Shumkonia mesophila: one gene and its partners. The protein of the gene in region 3 interacts with the protein of the main gene of each other region in a pairwise test. Links are inferred from orthologs where the notes say so. Each region holds a gene or a part of one and is shown on either strand. Other genes may lie near its edges.

Region 1 (7,362 bases), on a different replicon or contig from region 3:
AGGCAGGCTGGATGCCCGGGCTGACGCCCTACGGGATGCACACATCTCGGACACCGTGCTCATCTCCCTCTCCGCCCCCTGGGGGCGGAGAGGGTCGGTCCAGCGGAGCCGGATCAAGGGAGGTGAGGTGGGGATTTCGGGCATTCCCCCGCGAACACGACGGTGGCACCTCCACCTCACCCTCCCCATCGCTGGCGCGATGGGTCCCCTCCCTCTCCCCCGCCGTGCGGCGGAGAGGGCGAATTTATGCGGCTTTCGCTACCAACCGAGATGCGTGAATCCCGTAGGAACTGATGCCGGGGCAGGACGGATTAGGGGGAAGCGGGAAAACGGATCAGTCGTTGCGCTTCGGCCAGCGGACGCGGTGGAACTCGATGCCTTCGTCGGTCAGGTCCGTCGCCTCGTCGTCGGTGGCGGTGCCGTAAATGCCGCGCTCGTCGGTCTCGCCATAGTGGATGCGCCGGGCCTCCTCGGCGAAGCGCTCGCCGACGTCGTCGCAATTCTCCTCGACATGACGGCGCAGCCTTTCGGCGGCCTGGAAGATCTGCTGGGCCACCTCGTTGGCCTTCTCTTCCATCGAGCCGGTCCTGGCCGCGCCCTTGGCCACGTAGGGCGCCATCGGCGCCTTCGAAATGGCGGTGTCGCCGCACAGCGGGCAACCGATCTCGCCATCGGCGCTTTGCGAGTCGTAGGCGGCGGCGTCGCGGAACCACGCTTCGAACTGGTGGCCAGCGCCACACTTTAGCTGGTAAAGAATCATCTTCGTTTGCTAGATCCGTTTCATGACCACGCCGAGTGTAGCGCCTTCCGCCGAAAAAATGGTTAATTCCCCCGACACCCCCATCGGCCATCGTCATTTGAAGATCACCGCGCCCTCGCCATGGGTCAAGCGGTTCGCGCCGCTGATCCCGGCCGGGGGCCGGGTGCTCGACCTCGCCTGCGGCAACGGCCGGCATGCCCGCTACCTGATCGAACGCGGCTGTTTCGCGGTGGCGCTGGATCGCGACGTCTCCGCCGTCGCCGACCTCGCCCCCTCGCCGCGGGCCCAGGTGATCGAAGCCGATCTCGAGGACGGCGGCGCCTGGCCCCTGGCCGGCCAGCGCTTCGACGGCATCGTCGTCGTCAACTACCTCTACCGGCCGTTGTTCCCCCACCTGCTGGACGGCCTGGCCGAGGGCGGCGTGCTGATCTACGAAACCTTCGCCAGGGGCAACGAGGCCTTCTCGCGGCCGCGCAATCCCGACCACCTGCTGCGGAGCGGCGAACTGATCGACGCCGTCGGCGGCCGGCTGCAGATCGTCGCCTACGAGCACGGGCGGATCGAAAGCGGCCCGCTGCCCGGCGTCATCCAGCGGATCTGCGCCGTCAACGACCGCGGGCGCAGCGCCCGCGCCGACGGCGAACCCGCCCCCCACCGTGTCGAGGCCGGACCGGACTGAGCGGACATCCTGGACCGGATTAGCCGGCAACCCCCTCCTTTACGGCCGTAATCTCCGCCCCTTACTCGTCACCCCCGGTTCTTTCCCGTCACTCCCGATTCTTCCCCGTCACTCCCGATTCTTCCCCGTCACTCCCGATTCTTCCCCGTCACTCCCGCGAAGGCGGGAGTCCAGGGCCCGGCTCCGCCTGGATTCCCGCGGTCGCGGGAATGACGAAAGGGAGAGCATCCTGCCTTTCCCTCGTTCATCCCGCGCAAACGGGTCCAGGACAAGCGACGAAGCGGTCGCCCTGGATTCCCGCATTGGCCGTTCCGACGCGCCTCGCGAACGCGGGAACGACGGCGGAAGTGTTGGTGAGGCAGTCGCCGCCTAGACCGGGCCGGCCAGCTTCAGCGCGGCGTCGAGCTTGCCCGCGGCATCCATTTGGTGGATCTCGGTGCAGTCGCCGATGTGCCGGCCGTCGACGAAAACCTGCGGCACGGTTTCGCGGCCGTGCGAGCGCTCGGTCATCTCGGCCCGCTTGCCGGGGCTCATCATCACGTCGATTTCCTTGAAGGTCACGCCCTTGGTCTTGAGCAGCGCCTTCGCCCGGTGACAGAACGGGCAGAAGGGGCTGGTGTAGATCTCGATATCGGCCACGTCTTTTTCTCCTGAACGCACCCGTGCCGGCAAGATCGCCGGGCCGAGCGTGCTTGCGATCTTGCTAATATAGGCCGCCTCTCCGTCTTTCTAAAGGCCCGGCGCGCCGACGCGGGCCAGGGTCAGCGCGTCGACCGATTGGGCGCCGGCCCGCATCAGGCCGCGCGCGCAGGCGGCCAGCGTGGCGCCCGTCGTCATCACGTCGTCGACCAGCAGCACCCGGCGCCCGGCGATGCGGCCGGCCCGGCGGGGCGGTACCGCGAAGGCGCCGGCGACGTTGCGTCGCCGCGACTGGCGCCCGAGATGGCCTTGCGAGGGGGTGCGACGGCGGCGCACCAGCGCGTCGGGGGCCACCGGCAGGCCGGTCTCGCGGCCGATGGCGTGGGCCAGCAGGGCGGCCTGGTTGAAGCGCCGCGCGAACAGCCGCGTCCAGTGCAGCGGCACCGGCACGATGACGTCGGCCTCGGCGATCAGATCGGCCCCCGCGCGCACCATCCAGCGGGCGAAGGCGGGCGCCGCCTCGGTGCGGTCGCCATGCTTGAAGCCGAGGATCAGGCGCCGGCTGGCCGGCCCGTAGATCATGGCCGCCCGCGCCCGGCGGAACGGCGGCGGATGGGCGGTGCATGCCCCGCACAGCAGGCCGGGGCCGGCGTCGTAGTCGAAGGGCAGGCCGCAGGCCTCGCAGCAGGGCGGGCCGGCGAAGGTGACGTCGCCCCAACAGGCGGCGCACAGCACGCCAGCGGCGTCGACCAGGGCCCCGCAGCCCAGGCAGCGATGCGGCAACAGGACGTCGACGAGCGATCCCAGCCAGCGGCCGGCCAGGCCGCCCCGCCTCCCGCCCCTCGCCTGCTCCCCCGAAGGAATCGCGTCCACCGCCGGCCCCTTTGCGTCATTGCGGGCGTGCGCCCGCGCCGATGATACTATATCTAGGCAAACCGCAGCGACCCCGGAGCGACGCCCCTTCATGGCCGACCCGATGACCGTCTTCGACCGCCGGACCGTGCGCCTGCATCGCGAGCGCGCGGCCAAGGGGCTGGAGAGCTTCGACTTCCTGTTCGCCGAGGTGGGCGAGCGCCTGGCCGACCGCCTGGACGACGTCACCCGGCGGTTCCCCATGGCGCTCGATCTCGGCTGCCATACCGGCATCCTGGCCGGGCGGCTGGCCGGGCGCGGCGGCATCGAGACGCTGGTGGCCTGCGACCTGTCGGAAGCGATGGCCCGCCGGGCCGGCCCGCTGGCGCTGGCCGCCGACGAGGAGCGGCTGCCCTTCGCCGAGGGCGTCTTCGACCTCGTGCTCAGCAACCTTTCGCTCCATTGGGTCAACGACCTGCCGGGCGCCCTGGTGCAGATCCGCCGCGCGCTCAGGCCCGACGGCCTGTTCCTCGGCGCGCTGTTCGGCGGCGCCACCTGCCGCGAGCTGCGCCAGGCGCTGGCCGAGGCCGAGATCGCCCAGGAAGGCGGCCTCAGCCCCCGGGTGTCGCCGCTGGCCGAGGTGCGCGACGCCGGCAACCTGCTCCAGCGGGCCGGCTTCGCCCTGCCGGTGGCGGATTCCGACACGCTGACCGTCTCCTACGCCGACCCCTTGAAGCTGATGGCCGACCTGCGCGGCATGGGCGAGGCCAACGCCGCGCTGGCCCGGCGCCGGACCCCCACCCGGCGGGCCACGCTGGCCGCCGCCGCAAAGCGCTACCAGTCCTTGTTCGCCGCCGCCGACGGCCGCGTGCCGGCGACCTTCGAGGTCATCTATCTCACCGCCTGGGCGCCCCATCCTTCGCAGCAGAAGCCGGCCCGGCCGGGCAGCGCCAAGGCCCGCCTGGCCGACGCCCTGGGCGTCCCCGAGATCCCGGCCGGCGACAAGGCCCGTCCGCGCTGAGGCAGTTGCCGAAACGCCCCCGGCCCCCCATGTTTGCGCCATGAAGTTCACAGATCCCCTGCTGAAAGGCACCCTGGTCAGGCGTTACAAGCGGTTTCTCGCCGACGTCCTGCTCGACTCGGGAGAGGCCATCGTCGCCCATTGCGCCAATTCCGGCTCGATGCTGAGCGTCAACACCCCCGGCGCCGAGGTGTGGGTGTCCCCCGCCCGCAACCCCGAGCGCAAGCTGCGCTATACCTGGGAGATGATCCGCATCGGCGACGGGCTGGTCGGCATCAACACCCAGCATCCCAACCTGCTGGCCGCCGAGGCGGTGGCCGCCAACCTGCTGCCGGAACTGGCCGGCTATACCGTGGTGCGCCGCGAGGTGAAGTACGGCCGCAATTCGCGCATCGACCTGCTGCTGGAAGCGGACGGCCGCCCGCCCTGCTACGTCGAGGTCAAGAACGTGACCATGCGCCGCGACCTCACCGCCGCCGGCGCCGCCGAGTTCCCCGACGCCGTCACCGTCCGCGGCGCCAAGCACCTCGACGAGCTGGCGGCCATGAAGGCCCAAGGGTATCGCGCGGTCATGCTGTTCCTGGCCCAGCGCGACGACTGCCGGCGCTTCGCGGTGGCCGGGGACATCGACCCGCTCTATGCCGCCGGACTGGCCAAGGCCCGGGCCGCCGGCGTCGAGACGCTCTGTTACGGTTGCCGGCTGTCGCCCTTCGAAATCACCATCGACCGGCCGATCCCTCTGGAATTCTAGGCCAACGACGGGGTAGGGTGCGCTAGAATGATCCCGCCCCTGCAGGAACGCTACCGGTCGAACACCATGCATAACGCCCGCCGCAGCATCAAGATCCATGGGCCCGAAGCCTTCGCCGGCATGCGCCGGGCCGGACGGCTGGCCGCCGAGACTCTCGACATGATCGCGCCCCACGTCAGGCCGGGCGTGACCACCGAGGAAATCGACCGCCTGTGCCACCAGTTCATCGTGGCCCACGGCGCCATTCCCGCCCCCCTCAACTACCGCGGCTTCCCCAAGTCGACCTGCACCTCGATCAACCACGTGGTCTGCCACGGCATCCCCGGCGAGAAGCGGCTGCGCGACGGCGACATCGTCAACATCGACATCACCGTCATCCTCGATGGCTGGTACGGCGACACCAGCCGCATGTTCACGGCCGGCAAGCCGGCCCTCAAGGCGGCCCGCCTGATCGACGTCACCTTCGAATCGATGTGGCGCGGCATCCACGCGGTGCGCCCCGGCGCCACCCTGGGCGACATCGGCCACGCCATCCAAAGCTATGCCGAGGGCGAGCGCTGCTCGGTGGTGCGCGATTTCTGCGGCCACGGCCTGGGTCGGGTGTTTCACGACGCCCCCAACGTCATGCACTTCGGCCGCCCCGGCGAGGGCGAGATCCTGGAGGCCGGCATGCTGTTCACCATCGAGCCGATGATCAACGCCGGGCGCTACGACGTGAAGATCCTCAAGGACGGCTGGACGGCGGTCACCAAGGACCGCTCGCTGTCGGCCCAGTTCGAGCATTCCATCGGCGTCACCCCCACCGGCTGCGAGATCTTCACGCTCTCCCCGGCCGGCCTGCACAAGCCGCCCTACGACGCTTAGAAACGCCATGGCCGAGACGCCGCACCACGTCGGGCATCGGGGGCGCCTTCGCCAGCGCCTGATGGCGGCGGGGCCCGACGCCATGCCCGACTACGAGCTTCTGGAACTGGTGCTGTTTTCCGCCCAGCCGCGGCGCGACATGAAGCCGCTGGCGAAAACGCTGCTGGCCCGCTTCGGCTCGTTCGCCGGGGTGATCGCGGCGCCGCCGGCCCTGCTGGCCGAGGTGGAAGGGGTCGGAGACGGCGTCATCGCCACCTTCAAGGTGGTGCAGGCCGCCGCGCTGCGCCTGGCCCGGGACGAGGTGATGGCGCGCCCGGTCATCGGCTCGTGGACCAAGCTCCTGGCCTATTGCCGGGCCAGCATGGCGCACGAGGCCAACGAGCATTTCCGCGTGCTCTTCCTCAATCGCCGCAACGAGCTGATCGCCGACGAGGTGCAGCAGAGGGGCACCGTCGACCACACCCCGGTCTACCCGCGCGAAGTGGTGAAACGGGCCCTCGAGTTGGGCGCCACCGCCGTCATCATGGTCCACAACCACCCCAGCGGCGACCCCACGCCGTCGGCCGCCGACATCGCCATGACGCGCGAAGTCAAGGAGGCCGGGGAAAAGCTCGGCATCCAGCTGCACGATCACGTCATCATCGGGCGGCGCGGCCACAACTCGTTCAAGACGCTGGGGCTGCTCTAACGGCTTCCCTTTGGCGGGGCCGTCAGTTGGGCTGTTCGAGGCCCTGCAGCGGAATGACGCGGGCCCTAAACATCGGCGGCTCCAGCGTGTTTTGCGATGCAAAATGCAAAGCGAATTCGGGGTCGTGATCGATGATGCGCGCGATCTCGGCCCCCGTCGCCTTGCGGATGGCGTGGTTGTCCAGGTAGATCCACACGTCTCCGGCCAGATGCATGTATTTGAGGATGGCGTGATCCATGGTCGCTGTCTCGCTGGCGAAGGGGGTATGGATCAAGACAGCGCAAGGGCCGTGCCAGGATGGGGGCGGGGCGCCCCCCTCGGCTTCTTTCTATCCCGTCGTTCCTACTTGTGGCTGCTCGAGGCCGCCCAGCGGTTGATGCCGAGGTTGACCGCGAACTGGTCGATCTCGGCCAGTTCGGCGGCGGCGAAAGCGGGATTTTCGAGCGCCTTCGCGTTCTCGACGATCTGCTCGGGCCGGCTGGCGCCGATCAGCACCGTGGTGACGCGCTTGTCGCGCAGCGCCCAGGCCAGCGCCATCTGGGCCAGGGTCTGGCCGCGCCGCCTGGCGATGTCGTTGAGCGCGCGGATCCTGGCCAGGGCCTCGTCCGAGATATAGTCCTTGGGCATGAAGGGCTTGCCGCTGGCGGCCCGCGAGTCGGCGGGGATGCCCTTCAGGTACTTGTCGGTCAGCATGCCCTGGGCCAGCGGCGAGAAGGCGATGCAGCCCATGCCTTCCCCCTCCAGCACGTCGAGCAACCCGTCCTCCTCGATCCAGCGGTTGAACATCGAATACGACGGCTGGTGGATGATGCAGGGCGTGCCCAGCCCGCGCAGGATGTCGGCGGCTTCCCGCGTCTTGGCCGCCGAGTAGGAGGAAATCCCGACGTACAGCGCCTTGCCCTGGCGCACGATGAGGTCGAGCGCCGCCATGGTCTCCTCCAGCGGCGTCTCGGGGTCGAAGCGGTGCGAATAGAAGATGTCGACGTAATCGAGCCCCAGGCGGGCCAGGCTCTGGTCGAGGCTGGCCACCAGGTGCTTCTTCGATTCCCACTGACCGTAGGGCCCCTCCCACATCGGATAGCCGGCCTTGGTCGAGACGATCAGTTCG
Region 2 (7,478 bases), on a different replicon or contig from region 3:
GACTCCCTCGCCGGGCTCCCAGCCCAGGCGCTCGGAGAGGGCGTGGGCGAGGGCGAACAGGGGAGCCCTGAGGTCGCGCAGCTTGCGGCGCGTCATGCGGCTTTTGGGGCCGAGCGCGCACAGCGAGGCCACGACGTGGCCGGAATAGCCGAACACCGGCGCCGCGACGCAGCGGATGCCCTCGATGTGCTCCTCGTCATCGATGGCGCAGCCGGTGGCGCGGATACGCTTGATATCGGCCTCCAGCGCCGCCCGCTCGATGAGGGTGCGCGGCGTGAACCGCTCGAACGGAGCGCCCTTCAGATAGCCGGCCTGCTCCGGCGCCGGCAGCCAGGCCAAGATCGCCTTTCCCACCGCCGTGGCATGGATGGCGCGCCGGGTGCCGAGATCCTGCACCACCCGCACCGGACTGTCGGGGTCGCGCTTGGCGACGATGGTGATGCCGCCGTCGTGGTAGGCGGCGAGGCTCGATCCCTCCTCGCTGCGCCGGGTCAGCTCGGCGACATAGGGCTGGGCGATCTCGCCCAGCTGCTCGGGCGTCCAGGTGCGCCCCGTCAGGCGGAACAGCCGGGCCGCCGGCTCGTAGCCGCGCGACGACGGATCCTGGTGCAGGTAGCCCATGCCGACGAGGGCTTGCAGAAGGTGATGGGTGGTCGAACGGTGCAGCCCGGTCCGCCGGGAGATGTCGACCAGGCTGCTGACGCCGCCGCGCGCGGATACCGCCTCGAGGATGCGCAGGCCGCGTCCGAGCGATTGGTGGGTCGCGGAACCGTCGGTACGGCTTTGATCCAACAGGTTTTTCATACTTTGAGAGATGATTGACAGTAGTTTTTCACAACTTAAAATACTCGTTCGGCGTTTCCTGTCAAGGGAGACGCGCATCCGCGGAGCATGCGACCCGCGTGCGGGGAAGGGGGAGAGGGACCAGGGCGGATTCCCAAGAAAATCCACGGCCAAAGGCCGGACGACTGGATCGAGATCAGCCTGATCATGCTTCCCGTATTCGGGCCGCTGTTCCAGGGCCTCGACTTCTCGGCCCACGTCGGCCCGGGCGGGCCCTTCGTCTTCCTGAGTTGGTTCGTCATCCTGCTGGCGGTCAACCTGCAAACCTCGTTCCTGACGCCGCCCTTCGGCTTCACGCTGTTTTGCATGCGCGGCATCCTGCCGGCCCCGCTCGACATGACGCACCTCTATCGCGGCATCGTGCCCTTCGTGCTGCTCCAAGTGCTTGGCATAACCCTGGTCCTCGCCTTTCCCGGCCTCGCCCTCTGGCTGCCGCGCGTGACTGGGTTGTTGAACTGATCCGCCGGCGCGACGACCAGGCCTTCGGGACCGGCGCGTTTTTGTGAGTCGCGGGAATGTTGCGAGCCGCTCGCGAAGAAAGGGCGACCGTTCGGGCCCCGCCTTCGACCGCCAGCCCGGAGCCCCCTTTAATAAGTGAAGACGCCGACTAGGCTGCCGGCATAACGGGTTCCGTCAACCCGCATAGAGGGGGTTTGCCAAGGAGGCGTCCGATGTTGTTGTTTCTGATCTGCGTCGGCTTGTTGATTTTGGGGTACGTCATCTACGGGTCGTTCGTTGACCGCGTCTTCGGCTCCGATCCGAACCGCGTGGCGCCGGCGGTGGCGATGGCCGACGGCGTCGACTACGTGCCGATGTCGACCAAGAAGATCTACCTGATTCAGCTTCTGAACATCGCCGGCCTCGGCCCGGTGTTCGGCCCGATCCTGGGCGCGCTCTACGGCCCGTCGGCATTGCTGTGGATCGTCGCCGGCTCCATCTTCGCCGGCGCGGTGCATGACTATTTTTCCGGCATGCTGTCGATGCGCCACAACGGCGAGAGCATTCCCAACGTGGTGGGCTACGAGCTCGGCGCTTTCTGGCGCCAGTTCATGAACTACTTCTCGGTCATCCTGCTCGTCCTGGTCGGCGTCGTCTTCGTCACCGGCCCCGGGATGCTGCTGGCCAAAATGACCGGCATGCCGCTGTGGGCCTGGGTGGTCATCATCTTCGGCTACTATTTCTGCGCTACCATCCTGCCAATCGACAAGCTGATCGGCCGCCTCTATCCGTTCTTCGGCGCGCTGCTCCTCTTCATGTCGATCGGCCTCACGATCGCGCTGGTCATTTCGCCGCACCACGACCTGCTGTCGGACGGGCTGTCGCTCACAAATACTCATCCGAAGAACCTGCCGATCTGGCCGTTGATGTTCATCACCATCGCCTGCGGCGCCATCTCGGGCTTCCACGCCACGCAGTCGCCGATGATGGCGCGCTGCATCCGGTCCGAGAAGCACGGCCGCATGGTGTTCTACGGGGCGATGATCGGCGAAGGCATCGTCGGCCTGATCTGGTGCACGCTGGGCCTGTCGTTCTACAACGGCGCCCCGGAACTCGCCGCCGCCATCGCCAAGGGGTCACCCTCGGGCGTGGTGATGGATATTTCCAACACGCTGCTTGGCGGCGGCGTCGGATCGATCCTCGCCATCTTGGGCGTCGTCGTCCTGCCGATCACCTCGGGCGACACGGCGTTCCGTTCCGCCCGGCTGACCGTCGCCGAGTACATCAAGCTGCCGCAGGGCCCCGTCGCCAAGCGGCTGATGGTCGCGGTGCCGCTGTTCGTCATCGGGGCGATCCTTTCCCAGGCCGATTTTGCCGTGATCTGGCGCTACTTCGGCTGGGCCAACCAGACCTTGGCCGCCATCGTCCTGTGGGCCGGCGCCGCCTACCTGATCAAGGCCGGCAAGCTGCACTGGATCTGCACGGTGCCGGCGACCTTCATGACGGCGGTGACGTTTACCTATATCGCCGCCGAAAAGATCGGCTTCAGCCTGCCGTACACGTGGGCCAACGCCATCGGCATCGGCGCGGCGGTGATCGCCCTGGTGGCGTTCTTCGTCGTCTTCCACAAACCGACTCTCAAGGAAGTGGGCGCGGAATAACGGCAAAAAAGCCAACCGCTCCCACGCGCCCGCCGTTCCGCCCTGAACCAAGCGCGGCGCATCGCAGAAGAGGCCCCCGGGATCGCTCCCGGGGGCCTCTTTCATGGGATGATGGGGAGGGGCCCTCAGCGCAGGCCGATACGTTCCTTCAGTTCGCGCAGGTGCCGGCGGCTGACCCCCACCGTCTTGCCGCTGCGGGTCAGGATCTCGCCCAATCCGTTGTCGAGCAGCTTGATCTCGCGGACCATGTCCAGGCGGACCAGGCATTGGCGGTGGCAGCGCACCAGGTCGGTCTTTTCCTCCAGTGCCGACAGCGTCATGTCGGTGTAGGCCTCGCCGTCGGCCGTCACCACGTGCACGCCCGTAAGATCGCAGCAGACGTATTCGACATCGGCCAGCTTGACGAGACGAATGCGGTTGCCGGTAAAGCAGGGGATCTGGGTGAATTCCGGGATCTCCAGGCCCTTGAGCGACTGCCGGCCGCCGTCGGCCTTGCGGATGCGGGCCAGCGTCTTGGCGAAGCGGCGGCTTTCCAGCGGCTTCAGCAGGTAGTCGAAGGCGTTCTCCTCGAAGGCGGCGACCGCGTACTCGTCGTAGGCGGTGACGAAGACGATGCGCGGCATGGTCTCGGCGTCCAGCATGCCGATCAGTTCGATGCCGCTGATGCGCGGCATCTGGATGTCGAGAAAGACCAGGTCCGGCTTCTGGCGGTTGATCAGCCGCAGTGCCTCGATGGCGTTGCCGCACGAACCGACCACTTCGACGTCGGCGTGCTGGGCGCACAGAAGCGCGATCTCCTCGCGGGCATGGTGTTCGTCGTCGACGATCAGGGCCCGGATCATGCCGCCGCCAACTCCTGGCGGGGCAGCCTGATCCACACCCGCGTCCATTCGCCGCCCTTACATTCGACCTTAACCCCGAAGCTTTCGCCATAGAGGTTCTTGATCCGCTTGTCGACGATGCCCATGCCCAATCCGCCGGGGGTGGCCTCGGCTTCGCTATAGGCGCCGGCGTTGTCCTCGACCAGCAGGATCACCTCGCCACCCGAGGCGTGGGCGCGGATGGTGATGCGCCCTTCCTCCAGGACATCGGAAATGCCGTGCTGGATGGCGTTCTCGACCAGCGGCTGCAGGGTAAACGTGGGCAGCCGCATTTCCAGCAAGGCCGGGTCGATGTCGATCTCGACCTTCAGGCGGTCGGCGAAACGGGCCGTCTGGATGCGCAGGTAGGAATTCACGTGGTCCAGCTCCTCCCTCAAGGTCGCCAGATCGCTGGCGCGCTTCAGGTTCTTGCGAAAGAAGTTGGACAGATGCACCAGCAGCTCGCGGGCCTCGCCGGGATCGGTACGGATGATGGCGCCGACCGTGTTGAGCGCGTTGAACAGGAAGTGCGGATTGATCTGCGCCTGGATCAGCTTGAGTTCGGATTTCACCAGCAGGTTCTTCTGCTGCTCGAAACGGCCGGCCAGGATCTGGTTGGACAGCAGGCTGGCGATGCCTTCGCCGAGGGTGCGGTTGATGTTGAGGAAGAACTTCTTCTTGGGCTCGTAAAGCTTGATCGTGCCGATCACTTCGGTGTCCGAGCGGATGGGCACGACCAGCGAGGAACCCAGCTTGCAGGTGGCCGACAGCGAGCACGCGTACTTGGTCTCGATGCCGTCGGCGAACACCACTTCGCCGGTCTCGATGGCTCGCTTGGAATGTTCCGACATCAGGGGGGCACCCGGCGTGTGGTGGTCGGCCCCGATGCCGACGAAGGCCAGGATCTTCTCGCGATCGGTCATCGCCACGGCGCCGACGCCGGTCTCCTCATAGACGATGCGCGCGATCCGTTCGGCCGTGGCCGGGGTCAGGCCTTCGAGCGTGATGCCCACCGCCCGTTCGGCGATGCGCAGCGCCTTGGCCGAGGAAAGCTGGCTGTACTTCTCGAACATGTCGCGCTGGTCGCGGATCATGCTCATGAAGAGCGCCGCCCCCGCCGAATTGGCCAGGATCATCGGTGCCGCAATGACTTCGACCAGGGCGAGGGCCCGCTCGAACGGCTGGGCGACCAGCAGGATGATGCCCATCTGCACACCTTCGGCGACCAGCGTCACGGCGAAGGCGGTCCACGGGTTGAACAGTGCGTTCACCCGACCGCGCCGGCGCAGGTACAGGCACGCCAGACCACCCAGCAGCCCCTCCGCCGTGGTCGACAGCCCGCAGGCGAGGTCGGTGAAGCCGCCCAGAGTATAGCGGTGCAGGCCGCCGGTGAAACCGACCAGCAAGCCGATCACCGGGCCGCCCAGCAGGCCGCCCAACACGGCGCCGATGGCCCGGGTGTTGACGATGGCGTCCAGCAGCTCCAGCCCGAAATAGGTGCCGAGGATGCAGAAGCCCGAAAAGACGACGTAGATGGTGGCCTTGGGCGGCAGCCGCATGGACACGGCGAACAGCGATTTCAGGATCGGCGTCTTGCTGAACAGATAGGCCACCACCAGGTAGACGCTCATCTGCTGCAGCAGGGAAATGATCACGTCCATGGCGTCTCGGTGCGCTCCCCGGTTGAGGCCGCCGCCATTTTAACGCCTGACGCGCGGTTTTCCTATCGCCGAGCGAAGGGCGTCAATCGCTTGACGGGGTGCCGTCGGCGCCGGCAAGCTCGCACCGTGAGCGCCATTTCCCATCCCTGGCCGGCAACGGCCGCTGAAGCCATCGCCCTCCAGAAACGGCTGGCGCCGCTCATCGAGACGGTTGGCCAGCCGGCGAAGGTCTGCCGGATCGCCGGCGTCGATGTCGCCTTTCCCGGAGGCGGCGACGTCACCCGGGCGGCGGTCGCGGTCGTCTCCTTTCCCGACCTTGCGGTGCTGGAAACCGCCGTGCTCGAACAGCCGACGCGCTTTCCTTACGTGCCGGGGCTGCTGACCTTTCGCGAGGCGCCGGCCGTGCTGGCACTGCTTGAATCCCTGAAGACGTCGCCTGACCTTCTGATGGTCGACGGACAGGGGATGGCCCATCCGCGCCGCATCGGCATCGCCAGCCATGTGGGCCTGCTCACCGGCATTCCCACCATCGGGGCGGCCAAGTCGCGGCTGTGCGGAGAGCATGACGAGCCGGGGTCGGCCCGGGGGTCGCGAACGCCGCTCCTGCACCGCGGCGAGGTGATCGGTGTGGTCCTGCGCACGCGAACGGGCGTGAGGCCGCTCTACGTCTCGATCGGCCACCGGATCAGCCTGGAAGCGGCGGTCGAATGGGTGCTGGCCTGCGCGCCGCGCTTCCGCCTGCCCGAGCCGACAAGACTGGCGGATAAGCTGTCCAAGGGCCGCGGCGTCTAGGGAAGGACAGAGAAGGGGAACCACAGAGGGCACAGCGCTTGAAATCCAAGACAGTCGCTGTGTCTCTTTGCCTCTGTGGTGAATCTTCCGCGTCTCAGTGCGGCCGGCGGCGCTGGCTCTTGGCCTTGCCGGCGCCCTTGCCGGGCTTCCAGCCGGCCGCGGCGGCGGCCCTGGGCGCGGTGCCGGCCTTATCCAGGCCGAGGTCGATGGCCTCCAGCCGGCGGATCTCGTCGCGCAGGCGGGCCGCCTCCTCGAACTCCAGCTCGGCGGCGGCGGCCTTCATGCGCTTTTCCAGCTCGACCATGTGGCCGCGCAGGTTGTGGCCGACCAGGTGCTTGTCGCCGGAGACGCCGGTATCGACGGTGAAGTGGTCGTGCTCGTAGACGGAATCGAGAACGTCGGAGATGCCGTGACGGACCGAGGCCGGGGTGATGTTGTGCTCGAGGTTGTAGGCCTTCTGGCGCTCGCGGCGCCGGTTGGTCTCGTCGAGCGCGTATTTCAGCGATTCGGTCATGTGGTCGGCATAGAGGATGACCCGGCCGTCGAGATTGCGCGAGGCGCGGCCGATGGTCTGCACCAAGCTGGTCTTGGAGCGAAGAAAACCCTCCTTGTCGGCGTCCAGGATGCAGACCAGCGCGCATTCCGGAATGTCGAGGCCCTCGCGCAGCAGGTTGATGCCGACCAGCACGTCAAACGCCCCTAGCCGCAGGTCGCGGATGATCTCGATGCGCTCCAGGGTGTCGATGTCGGAATGCATGTAGCGCACCCGCACTCCGTGGTCGTGCAGGTACTCGGTCAGGTCCTCGGCCATGCGCTTGGTCAGCGTGGTGACCAGGACGCGCTGGCCCTTGGCCGCGCAGGCCTTGGCCTCGGCCAGCAGGTCGTCTACTTGGCTTTCCACCGGGCGGATCTCGCACGAGGGGTCGATCAGTCCGGTCGGGCGCACCACCTGGTCGACGAAGACGCCGCCGGTCTGCGTCAGTTCCCACGGGCCCGGCGTGGCCGAGACGAACACCGTCTGCGGCCGCATGCGGTTCCATTCCTCGAAGCGCAGCGGCCGGTTGTCGATGCAGGAGGGCAGCCGGAAGCCGAAATCGGCCAACGTCGATTTGCGGTTGAAGTCGCCGCGGAACATGCCGCCCAGCTGCGGCACCGTGACGTGGCTTTCGTCGACCATCAGCAGCGCGTTCTCCGGCAGGTATTCGAACAAGGTCGGCGGCGGC
Region 3 (7,326 bases):
TTCGGCCTTTAATCCCTCGGTCGCCGCCGCCAGTTCGACCCGCCGTTGCGACGCCGCCTGCCGGATGGTGCCGATTTCGGCCAGCTCGGCGCGCAACGCCTCGGTGCGCCGCTCGATCTCGGGCACGGCGGCACGCAGCAGGATGGCGCTGCGCACGACGTCGGAGGCTGCCATCGGCTGCACGATCAGCGCCTCGGGCGGATGGCGCGCGATGCGCTGGAGCGCCATCAGCGCGCGGTCGAACTGCGTGCGCCCGGTGGCGAGGCCCGCCGTCTTCGCGGTTTCGGCACGGCTCAGCTCGGCCAGCCGCGCCTCCAGGCGGGTGACCTCGGCCTCGTGGCTCTGGGTGGCGGCGGCGGCGGCGATCATCTCGCGGCGCAGCGTCTGGACTTCGTGGTCCAGGGCCTCGGCCTTGCGCTGGCTGGCTTCGCTTTCCCGGCGCTTTTCCTCGATCGCGCGATCGATTTCCTTAAGCCGGGTCCCCGGATCGCCAAGCCCCTGGGCGGCGACCGGAGCGGCAGCCGATGCCAGGAGAAGGACGGAAATCAGGGCGGTGGCCGAAAGGCCGCAATGCAATCGCCAGCGGGGTGGGGGGCTCGACACCTTATCCGGCGGCGGCTTTGCGCGCGCCCTCTTCAAGAAGCAGCGATCGGCCGGTCATCGCGGCGGGCTGCGGCAGGTCAAGGAAGCGAAGCAGCGTCGGCGCGATGTCGGCCAGGCGTCCGTCGCGAAGTTCCCCGGCCCAGGCGGGCCCGTTGACGAGCACGATCGGCACCGTGTTCAAGGTGTGGGCGGTGTGCGGCTGTCCGGTCTCGGGGTCGCGCATCATCTCGCAGTTGCCGTGGTCGGCGGTGACCAGCAGCACGCCGCCGGCCTTGACGATGGCGGCCTCGACGCGGCCCAGGCAGGCATCCACCGTTTCCACGGCCTTGACGGCCGCCTCCAGGATACCCGAATGGCCGACCATGTCGCCGTTGGCGAAATTGGCGACGATCAGGTCGTACTTGCCCGAGCCGATGGCCTCGACCAGGCGGTCCGTCACCTCGGGCGCCGACATCTCGGGCTTGAGGTCGTAGGTGGCGACCTTGGGCGAGGGCACCATGATGCGGTCCTCGCCGTCGAACACCTTCTCGCGGCCGCCGTTGAAGAAGAAGGTGACGTGGGCGTACTTCTCGGTCTCGGCGACCCGAAGCTGGGTGAGGCCGGCCTCCGACACCACCTGGCCCAGGATGTCCTTGAGGTCGACCGAGGTGAACAGCGCCGGGAAAAAGGCGTCGAGCTCGTCCGAATATTCGGCCATGCCCAGGCGGGCGGCGAAGGCGGGGACGCGCCGGCGCGTGAAGCCGCTGAACGCCGGATCGGCAAGCGCGGTCAGGATCTGGCGCACGCGGTCGGCGCGGAAGTTGGCGACCAGAAGGCCGTCGCCGTCCTTCATGCCGGCGTAGCCGTCGATGACGGTGGGCAGCACGAATTCGTCGGCAATGCTTTCGTCATAGCTGCGCTGGATGGCGCTGACGGCGTCCGGGGCCTGGCGCTCGGCCGCGGCGTCGACCAGGGCGTTGTAGGCCCTTTCCACCCGCTCCCAGCGCTTGTCGCGGTCCATGGCGTAGTAGCGGCCGCTGACCACGCCGACGCGAAGCCCCGTCACGTCGGCGGTGTCGGCCAGGAATTTCTCCATGTAGCCCCTGCCGCTGCGCGGCGGGGTGTCACGGCCGTCCATCAGGGCGTGGACGATCACCGGCACGCCGGCCGTCCCCACCGCGCGGGCCAGGGCCACCATATGGTCCTGGTGGGAATGGACGCCGCCCGGCGACATCAAGCCCATCAGATGGCAGGCGCCGCCGCTTTTCCTGAGCGCCGCGATGAAGTCCAGAAGCGCCGGATTTCTGGCCATCGAGCCGTCGGCCGCCGCCAGGTCGATGCGCGGCAGGTCCTGCATGACCACGCGGCCGGCGCCGATGTTCATGTGGCCGACCTCGGAATTGCCCATCTGGCCGTCGGGCAGGCCGACTTCCAGGCCCGAGGCGTAGAGCCGGGCGCGCGGGTTGGTTGAGGAAATGCGATCCCAGTTCGGCGTCTTGCCGATGGCGATGGCGTTGAAGTCGGTGTCGGCGCGGTTGCCCCAGCCGTCGAGGATGCACAACATCGCGGGACGCGGCCGGGCGCGGCCTGGTTTTTCGGTCAACATGCCTTGAATATAGGTCGAATTGCCGGGGTTACGATAGGGTCTAGCCACTTTATGCCCGATGATACGGATGGCCGGCAAGAATGGACTGGGCGCGGAAGATCTGCTCGGCGATCAGCCCGCGCACCAACAGATGAGGCCAGGTCATCGGGCCCAGTGACAGCACCAGATTCGCGGCCTGGCGCACCGCCTCGTCGAGGCCGTCGGCGCCGCCGATCACGAAGGCCACGTGGCGGGTCCCCTCGTCGCGCAGGCGGCCCAGGCGTTCGGCCAACCCGGCGCTGGTCAGCGGACGCCCCTTCTCGTCCAGCGCCACCACAAAGGCGCCGGCCGGCAGCGCCCCCAGCAGCAGTTCGCCCTCGCGGCGCCGCCGCTCGGGCGCCGCCAGCGGCCGTTTCTCCTCGACCTCGATCAGGACCGGCGGCGGGACGACGCGTTCGGCAAAGCGTTCGAACACCGCCCGCTCGGCGGCGTGCGCGCGCCCTCCCCCGAAGCGGCCGACCGCCGCGATATGAAATTGCATGATCCGGCTCCGCCCCGATGGCGCGTGGGCTTCCGCCCCCGCCCGGCGGGGTTCAGGCGTTGATCTGGACCGTGGACTCCGTGGGGCGGGCGGCCGCCGGCTCGCTCCACATCTTTTCGAGGTTGTAGAACTCCCTCACTTCCGGGCGGAACAGGTGGACGATGACGTCGTGGGTGTCGAGCAACACCCAGTCGCACTGGGTGGCGCCCTCGACGGCGACGCCGGCGACGCCCTTGGTTTTCAACTTTTCCCGGAGATGGTCGGCCATGGCGCCGACCTGGCGCTGTGAGGTTCCCGAGGCGATGACCATGAAGTCCGCGATGCTGGTCTTGCCGTTCAGATCGATGACGACGACGTCCTGCGCCTTGTCGTCATTCAGGGACTGTTGCACCAGCGCGAGCACGTCTGCCGCCGCCGGTGGCTTCTGGGTGCGTCGTGGGATGACCGTTCCTTTCCTATCCGTTGTGATCTGCGGTTCGCCGGGCGCGGATACGGCTGGCTGACGCCCCGTGCAGCGGGGTTCTCAGGAAAACCCAGGCCGGCGGCGTCATCGCCGCCAGATCCGAGGCCCGAGAAGCCAATTGCCGGGCCGCCGCAAATTGCCGGGCCGCGCGCCCGAACCGTGCCTTTAAAGAATACGAAGGCCTCGCGAAAACTGCAATGGGAACGGCGCGAAAGACATCGCGCCAGCGCTTCCAGCGCGGCAACTGCACCAGGATGTCGGCGCCCATCAGCCAGACGAAGCGGAGCCCGGGAAAACGGGCCTTCAGCGCAACCAGGGTGTCGGCGGTGTAGCGGGTGCCGAGTTCCGCTTCGATGGCGCCGACGCGGATGCGCGGATCGGCCGCCGCCCTCGCGGCGCCGGCCAGCCGGTCCTCCAGCGGCGCCATGCCGGCCTGCGGTTTCAGGGGGTTCTGCGGCGACACCAGCCACCACACCTGATCGAGCTTCAGGCGCCTGAGCGCCAGCAGGCTGACGTGCAGGTGCCCGGCGTGGGCCGGGTTGAACGAGCCGCCCAGCAGCCCGACCCGAAGCCCGGCGGGCGGATCGGCCGGGATGACGTTCAAGGCCGAACCTGCCCGGTTCCGCGCACGACGTACTTGAATGTGGTCAGCTGCTCGACGCCGACCGGGCCCCTGGCGTGCAGCTTGCCGGTCGAGATGCCGATCTCGGCCCCCATGCCGAACTCGCCGCCGTCGGCGAACTGGGTCGAGGCGTTGTGCATGACGATGGCGCTGTTCACCCGGGCGAGGAACCGCTCGGCCGCCGCCGCGTCCTCGGTGATGATCGATTCGGTGTGCTCCGAGCCGTACCTGGCGATATGGGCGATGGCGGCGTCGATGTCGTCGACCACGGCGACCGACAGGATGGCGTCGAGGTATTCGGTCGACCAGTCTTCCTCGGTGGCCGGCCCGATGCGGGGATCGGCCGCCCGCGCGCGGGCGTCGCCGCGCAGCTCGCAGCCGGCGGCGATCAGGTCGTCGGCGATCGGCTTTAAGTGGGTGGCCACGGCGTCCCTGTGGACCAGCAGCGTCTCGGTGGCGCCGCAGATGCCGGTGCGCCGCATCTTGGCGTTCAGCGTCACCTTGCGCGCCTTGCCCAGGTCGGCGGCGCGGTCGATGTAGGTGTGGCAGATGCCTTCCAGGTGCTTGAACAGCGGGATGCGGCTTTCCGCCGTGATGCGCTCGATCAGCGAGCGGCCGCCGCGCGGCACGATGACGTCGATGGTGTCGGTCATGGTCAGCATGACGCCGACCGCGGCGCGATCGGCGGTCGGCACCAGCTGGATGGCGGCGGCGGGCAGCCCGGCCTCGGCGAGGCCGGCGGCCAGGCAGTCCATGATGGCGGCCGAGGAATGGAAGCTTTCCGAGCCGCCGCGCAGGATCGCCGCGTTGCCGGCCTTGAGGCACAGCGCCCCGGCGTCGGCCGTCACGTTGGGCCGCGATTCGTAGATGACGCCGATGACGCCCAGCGGCGTCCGCACGCGGGCGATGCGCAGGCCGTTGGGGCGGTCCCATTCGGCCATCACGGACCCGACCGGATCGGGCAGGGCGGCCACGTCTTCCAGGCCCTTGGCCATGGCCTCGATGCGGGCGTCGTTCAGCATCAGGCGGTCGAGCAGGGTGGCGCTCAGGCCCTTCTGCTTGCCGGCCGCGATGTCCTTGGCGTTGGCGGCCATGATCGCCGCGCGGTCTTCGCGGATGCGGCGGGCGGCGGCCGTCAGCGCGGCGTTCTTGGCGGCCGTCGGCGCGGTGGCCAGTTGGGCGGCGGCGGCCTTGGCGGCGGCGCCTATCCCTTCCATCAGAAGGTCGATATCGGCCTTGTCCGTTGTGGCGATGGTCATGGTTCTGTTCTCCGGCGTCCTGTGGCCAGACTGCGGAAAAATTCGCTATTTCCCGTCACTCCCGCGAACGCGGGAGTCCAGAAGCCGGGGGTGAACCTGGATTCCCGCCTGCGCGGGAATGACGTCATGGATATAGCGAGCATTTCATCACTCTCCAGGCGCCGCTCTCAGGTCAGCACCAGGTCGTCTCTGTGGATCATCTCGTCGCGGCCGCGAAAGCCCAGGATGGCTTCGATCTCGCGGCTCTTGTGGCCGAGAATGCGCCTGGCGTCCTCGGCCGAATAGGCGACCAGGCCGCGCGCCACCTCGCGCCCGCCCTCGTCGCGCACGATCACCGCGTCGCCGCGCTCGAAGCTGCCCGACACCTTGGCCACCCCGGCCGGCAGGATGCTCTTGCCGGCATGCAGCGCCTTCAGCGCCCCGTCGTCGAGCACGATGTCGCCGACCGCCTTGAGCGTGCCGGCGATCCAGCGCTTGCGCGCGGTGTGCGGCGTCGCGCCGGGCAGGAACCAGGTGCAGCGCGCGCCTTCCTCGATCCGCTTCAAGGGATTCAGGTGGTTGCCGGCGGTCAGCACCATGCGGCAGCCGACGTTGAGGCAGACCCGGGCCGCCGCCAGCTTGGTGACCATGCCGCCGACCCCGAAGCCGGGCAGCGAGGCGCCGGCCATGGCCTCGATCTCCGGCGTGATCTCGGTAATTTCCGGCAGGTGGCGGGCGTTGGGGTCGGTGTGCGGGTCGGCCGTGTACAGGCCGTCGATGTCGGATAAGAGGACCAGGACGTCGGCGGTGGTCATGGCGGCGACGCGGGCGCCCAGGCGGTCGTTGTCGCCGAAGCGGATCTCGTCGGTGGCCACCGTGTCGTTCTCGTTGATGATCGGCACCGCGCCCAGCTTCAGGAGCGTGTTCAGCGTGTTGCGGGCGTTGATGTAGCGCCGGCGGTTCTCGCTGTCGTCCAGCGTCAGCAGGATCTGGGCGACGGTGATGCCGTGCACGCCCAAGCACTCCTGGTAGGCGCCGGTCAGGCGGATCATGCCGGTGGCGGCGGCGGCCTGCTTTTCCTCCAGCCGCAGCTCGCCGTCGGCGAAGCCCAGCTGGCGCCGGCCGGCGGCGATGGCGCCCGAGGAGACAAGGATCACTTCCTGGCCGCGCGCCCGGCAGCGCGCCACGTCGTCGGCCAGCGCCTGCAGCCATTTCTTGTGGATGGCGCCGCTCTTGGCGACCAGCAGGGCCGATCCGATCTTGACGACGATGCGTTTGCCGGTCGCCAGGTAATCGTTCTTCGCTCCGCTCATGGCACGAACGGTCCTCCGCCTTCCTCGCTGTCCTGGGCCTTGTCCCGGCCCTTGGTGATGAATGCCCGAAGCTCGCGCAGCACCGCCTCGACGCCGAGCCCGGTGGCGCCCGACAGGATGGCGACGGGGTGGCCGGCGGCGGCGGCGAGTGCCGCCGACTTCTCGGCGATGGCCTCCGCCGTCAGGGCGTCGCACTTGTTGAGCGCCAGCACCTCGGGCTTTTCGGCCAGCCCGCCGCCATAGGCGGCCAGCTCGTTGCGAATGGCGCCATAGGCCTCGGCGACGTCCTCGGCGGTGCCGTCGACCAGGTGCAGCAGCACGCCGCAACGCTCGATGTGGCCGAGGAATCGGTCGCCCAGGCCGGCCCCCTCGTGCGCCCCCTCGATGAGGCCGGGGATGTCGGCCAGTACGAACTCGCCGTTATCGACGTGAACGACGCCCAACTGCGGATGCAGCGTGGTGAAGGGATAGTCGGCGACCTTCGGACGGGCGCGCGACACGGCGGCCAGGAAGGTCGACTTGCCGGCGTTGGGCAGGCCGACCAGTCCGGCGTCGGCGATCAGCTTGAGGCGCAGCCACACCCAGCGCTCCTGGCCGGGCCAGCCGGGGGTGGTGCGCCGCGGCGCCTGATTGGTCGAGGACTTGAAATGGGTGTTGCCGAAACCGCCGTCGCCGCCGCGCGCGAGGTACGCGCGCTGGCCGACCTCGGTCATGTCGAGCAGCACGGTCTCCTTGTCCTCGTCGAGGATTTGCGTTCCGACCGGCACGCGGATGACGGTGTCCTTGCCGCCGGCGCCGCTGCGGTTCTGGCCCATGCCGTTTTGGCCGCGGTCGGCCTTGAAGTGCTGGCGGTAGCGGAAATCGATCAGCGTGTTCAGCCCGTCGGCGCACTCCACGACGACGTCGCCGCCGCGCCCGCCGTCGCCGCCGTTGGGGCCGCCGAACTCGATGAACTTCTCGCGGCGGAAGGCCACGCAGCCGT

Evidence for each region.
Region 1: the proteins of ODR01_RS18230 (region 3) and sfsA interact in binary tests that used the Escherichia coli proteins (3 or more experiments, as listed by UniProt). The link is inferred for Shumkonia mesophila from one-to-one orthologs.
Region 2: the proteins of ODR01_RS18230 (region 3) and btsR interact in binary tests that used the Escherichia coli proteins (3 or more experiments, as listed by UniProt). The link is inferred for Shumkonia mesophila from one-to-one orthologs.

The regions. Positions count from the first base shown.
Region 1 is NZ_JAOTID010000017.1:38,009-45,370, forward strand. What follows is about bases 2,964-5,846. They hold sfsA (DNA/RNA nuclease SfsA), read left to right. Parts: upstream 2,964-3,991; coding sequence 3,992-4,702; downstream 4,703-5,846. Other genes in these bases: ODR01_RS21520 (methyltransferase domain-containing protein), read left to right, coding at 3,043-3,951; map (type I methionyl aminopeptidase), read left to right, coding at 4,769-5,566; radC (RadC family protein), read left to right, coding at 5,574-5,846. Also shown: ODR01_RS21500 (DUF1178 family protein), read right to left, coding at 335-760; ODR01_RS21505 (class I SAM-dependent methyltransferase), read left to right, coding at 819-1,439; grxC (glutaredoxin 3), read right to left, coding at 1,809-2,078; ODR01_RS21515 (ComF family protein), read right to left, coding at 2,169-2,951; more of radC, read left to right, coding at 5,847-6,254; ODR01_RS21540 (hypothetical protein), read right to left, coding at 6,277-6,492; mgrA (L-glyceraldehyde 3-phosphate reductase), read right to left, coding at 6,597-7,362. UniProt on the Escherichia coli protein: Binds to DNA non-specifically. Could be a regulatory factor involved in maltose metabolism.
Region 2 is NZ_JAOTID010000001.1:159,192-166,669, reverse strand. Bases 1,927-4,925 are described here. They hold btsR (two-component system response regulator BtsR), read right to left. Parts: upstream 3,785-4,925; coding sequence 3,068-3,784; downstream 1,927-3,067. Other genes in these bases: ODR01_RS00705 (sensor histidine kinase), read right to left, coding at 3,781-4,925; ODR01_RS00715 (carbon starvation CstA family protein), read left to right, coding at 1,927-2,942. Also shown: ODR01_RS00725 (IclR family transcriptional regulator), read right to left, coding at 1-792; ODR01_RS00720 (TRAP transporter large permease subunit), read left to right, coding at 892-1,302; more of ODR01_RS00715, read left to right, coding at 1,515-1,926; more of ODR01_RS00705, read right to left, coding at 4,926-5,463; nfi (deoxyribonuclease V), read left to right, coding at 5,590-6,255; excinuclease ABC subunit UvrB, read right to left, coding at 6,350-7,478. UniProt on the Escherichia coli protein: Member of the two-component regulatory system BtsS/BtsR, which is part of a nutrient-sensing regulatory network composed of BtsS/BtsR, the low-affinity pyruvate signaling system YpdA/YpdB and their respective target proteins, BtsT and YhjX.
Region 3 is NZ_JAOTID010000012.1:99,659-106,984, reverse strand. Bases 2,913-5,759 are described here. They hold ODR01_RS18230 (glutamate-5-semialdehyde dehydrogenase), read right to left. Parts: upstream 5,053-5,759; coding sequence 3,772-5,052; downstream 2,913-3,771. Other genes in these bases: proB (glutamate 5-kinase), read right to left, coding at 5,220-5,759; ODR01_RS18235 (nicotinate-nucleotide adenylyltransferase), read right to left, coding at 3,164-3,775; rsfS (ribosome silencing factor), read right to left, coding at 2,913-3,111. Outside these bases: ODR01_RS18255 (murein hydrolase activator EnvC family protein), read right to left, coding at 1-603; gpmI (2,3-bisphosphoglycerate-independent phosphoglycerate mutase), read right to left, coding at 605-2,146; 23S rRNA (pseudouridine(1915)-N(3))-methyltransferase RlmH, read right to left, coding at 2,238-2,708; more of rsfS, read right to left, coding at 2,761-2,912; more of proB, read right to left, coding at 5,760-6,344; GTPase ObgE, read right to left, coding at 6,341-7,326. UniProt on the Escherichia coli protein: Catalyzes the NADPH-dependent reduction of L-glutamate 5-phosphate into L-glutamate 5-semialdehyde and phosphate. The product spontaneously undergoes cyclization to form 1-pyrroline-5-carboxylate.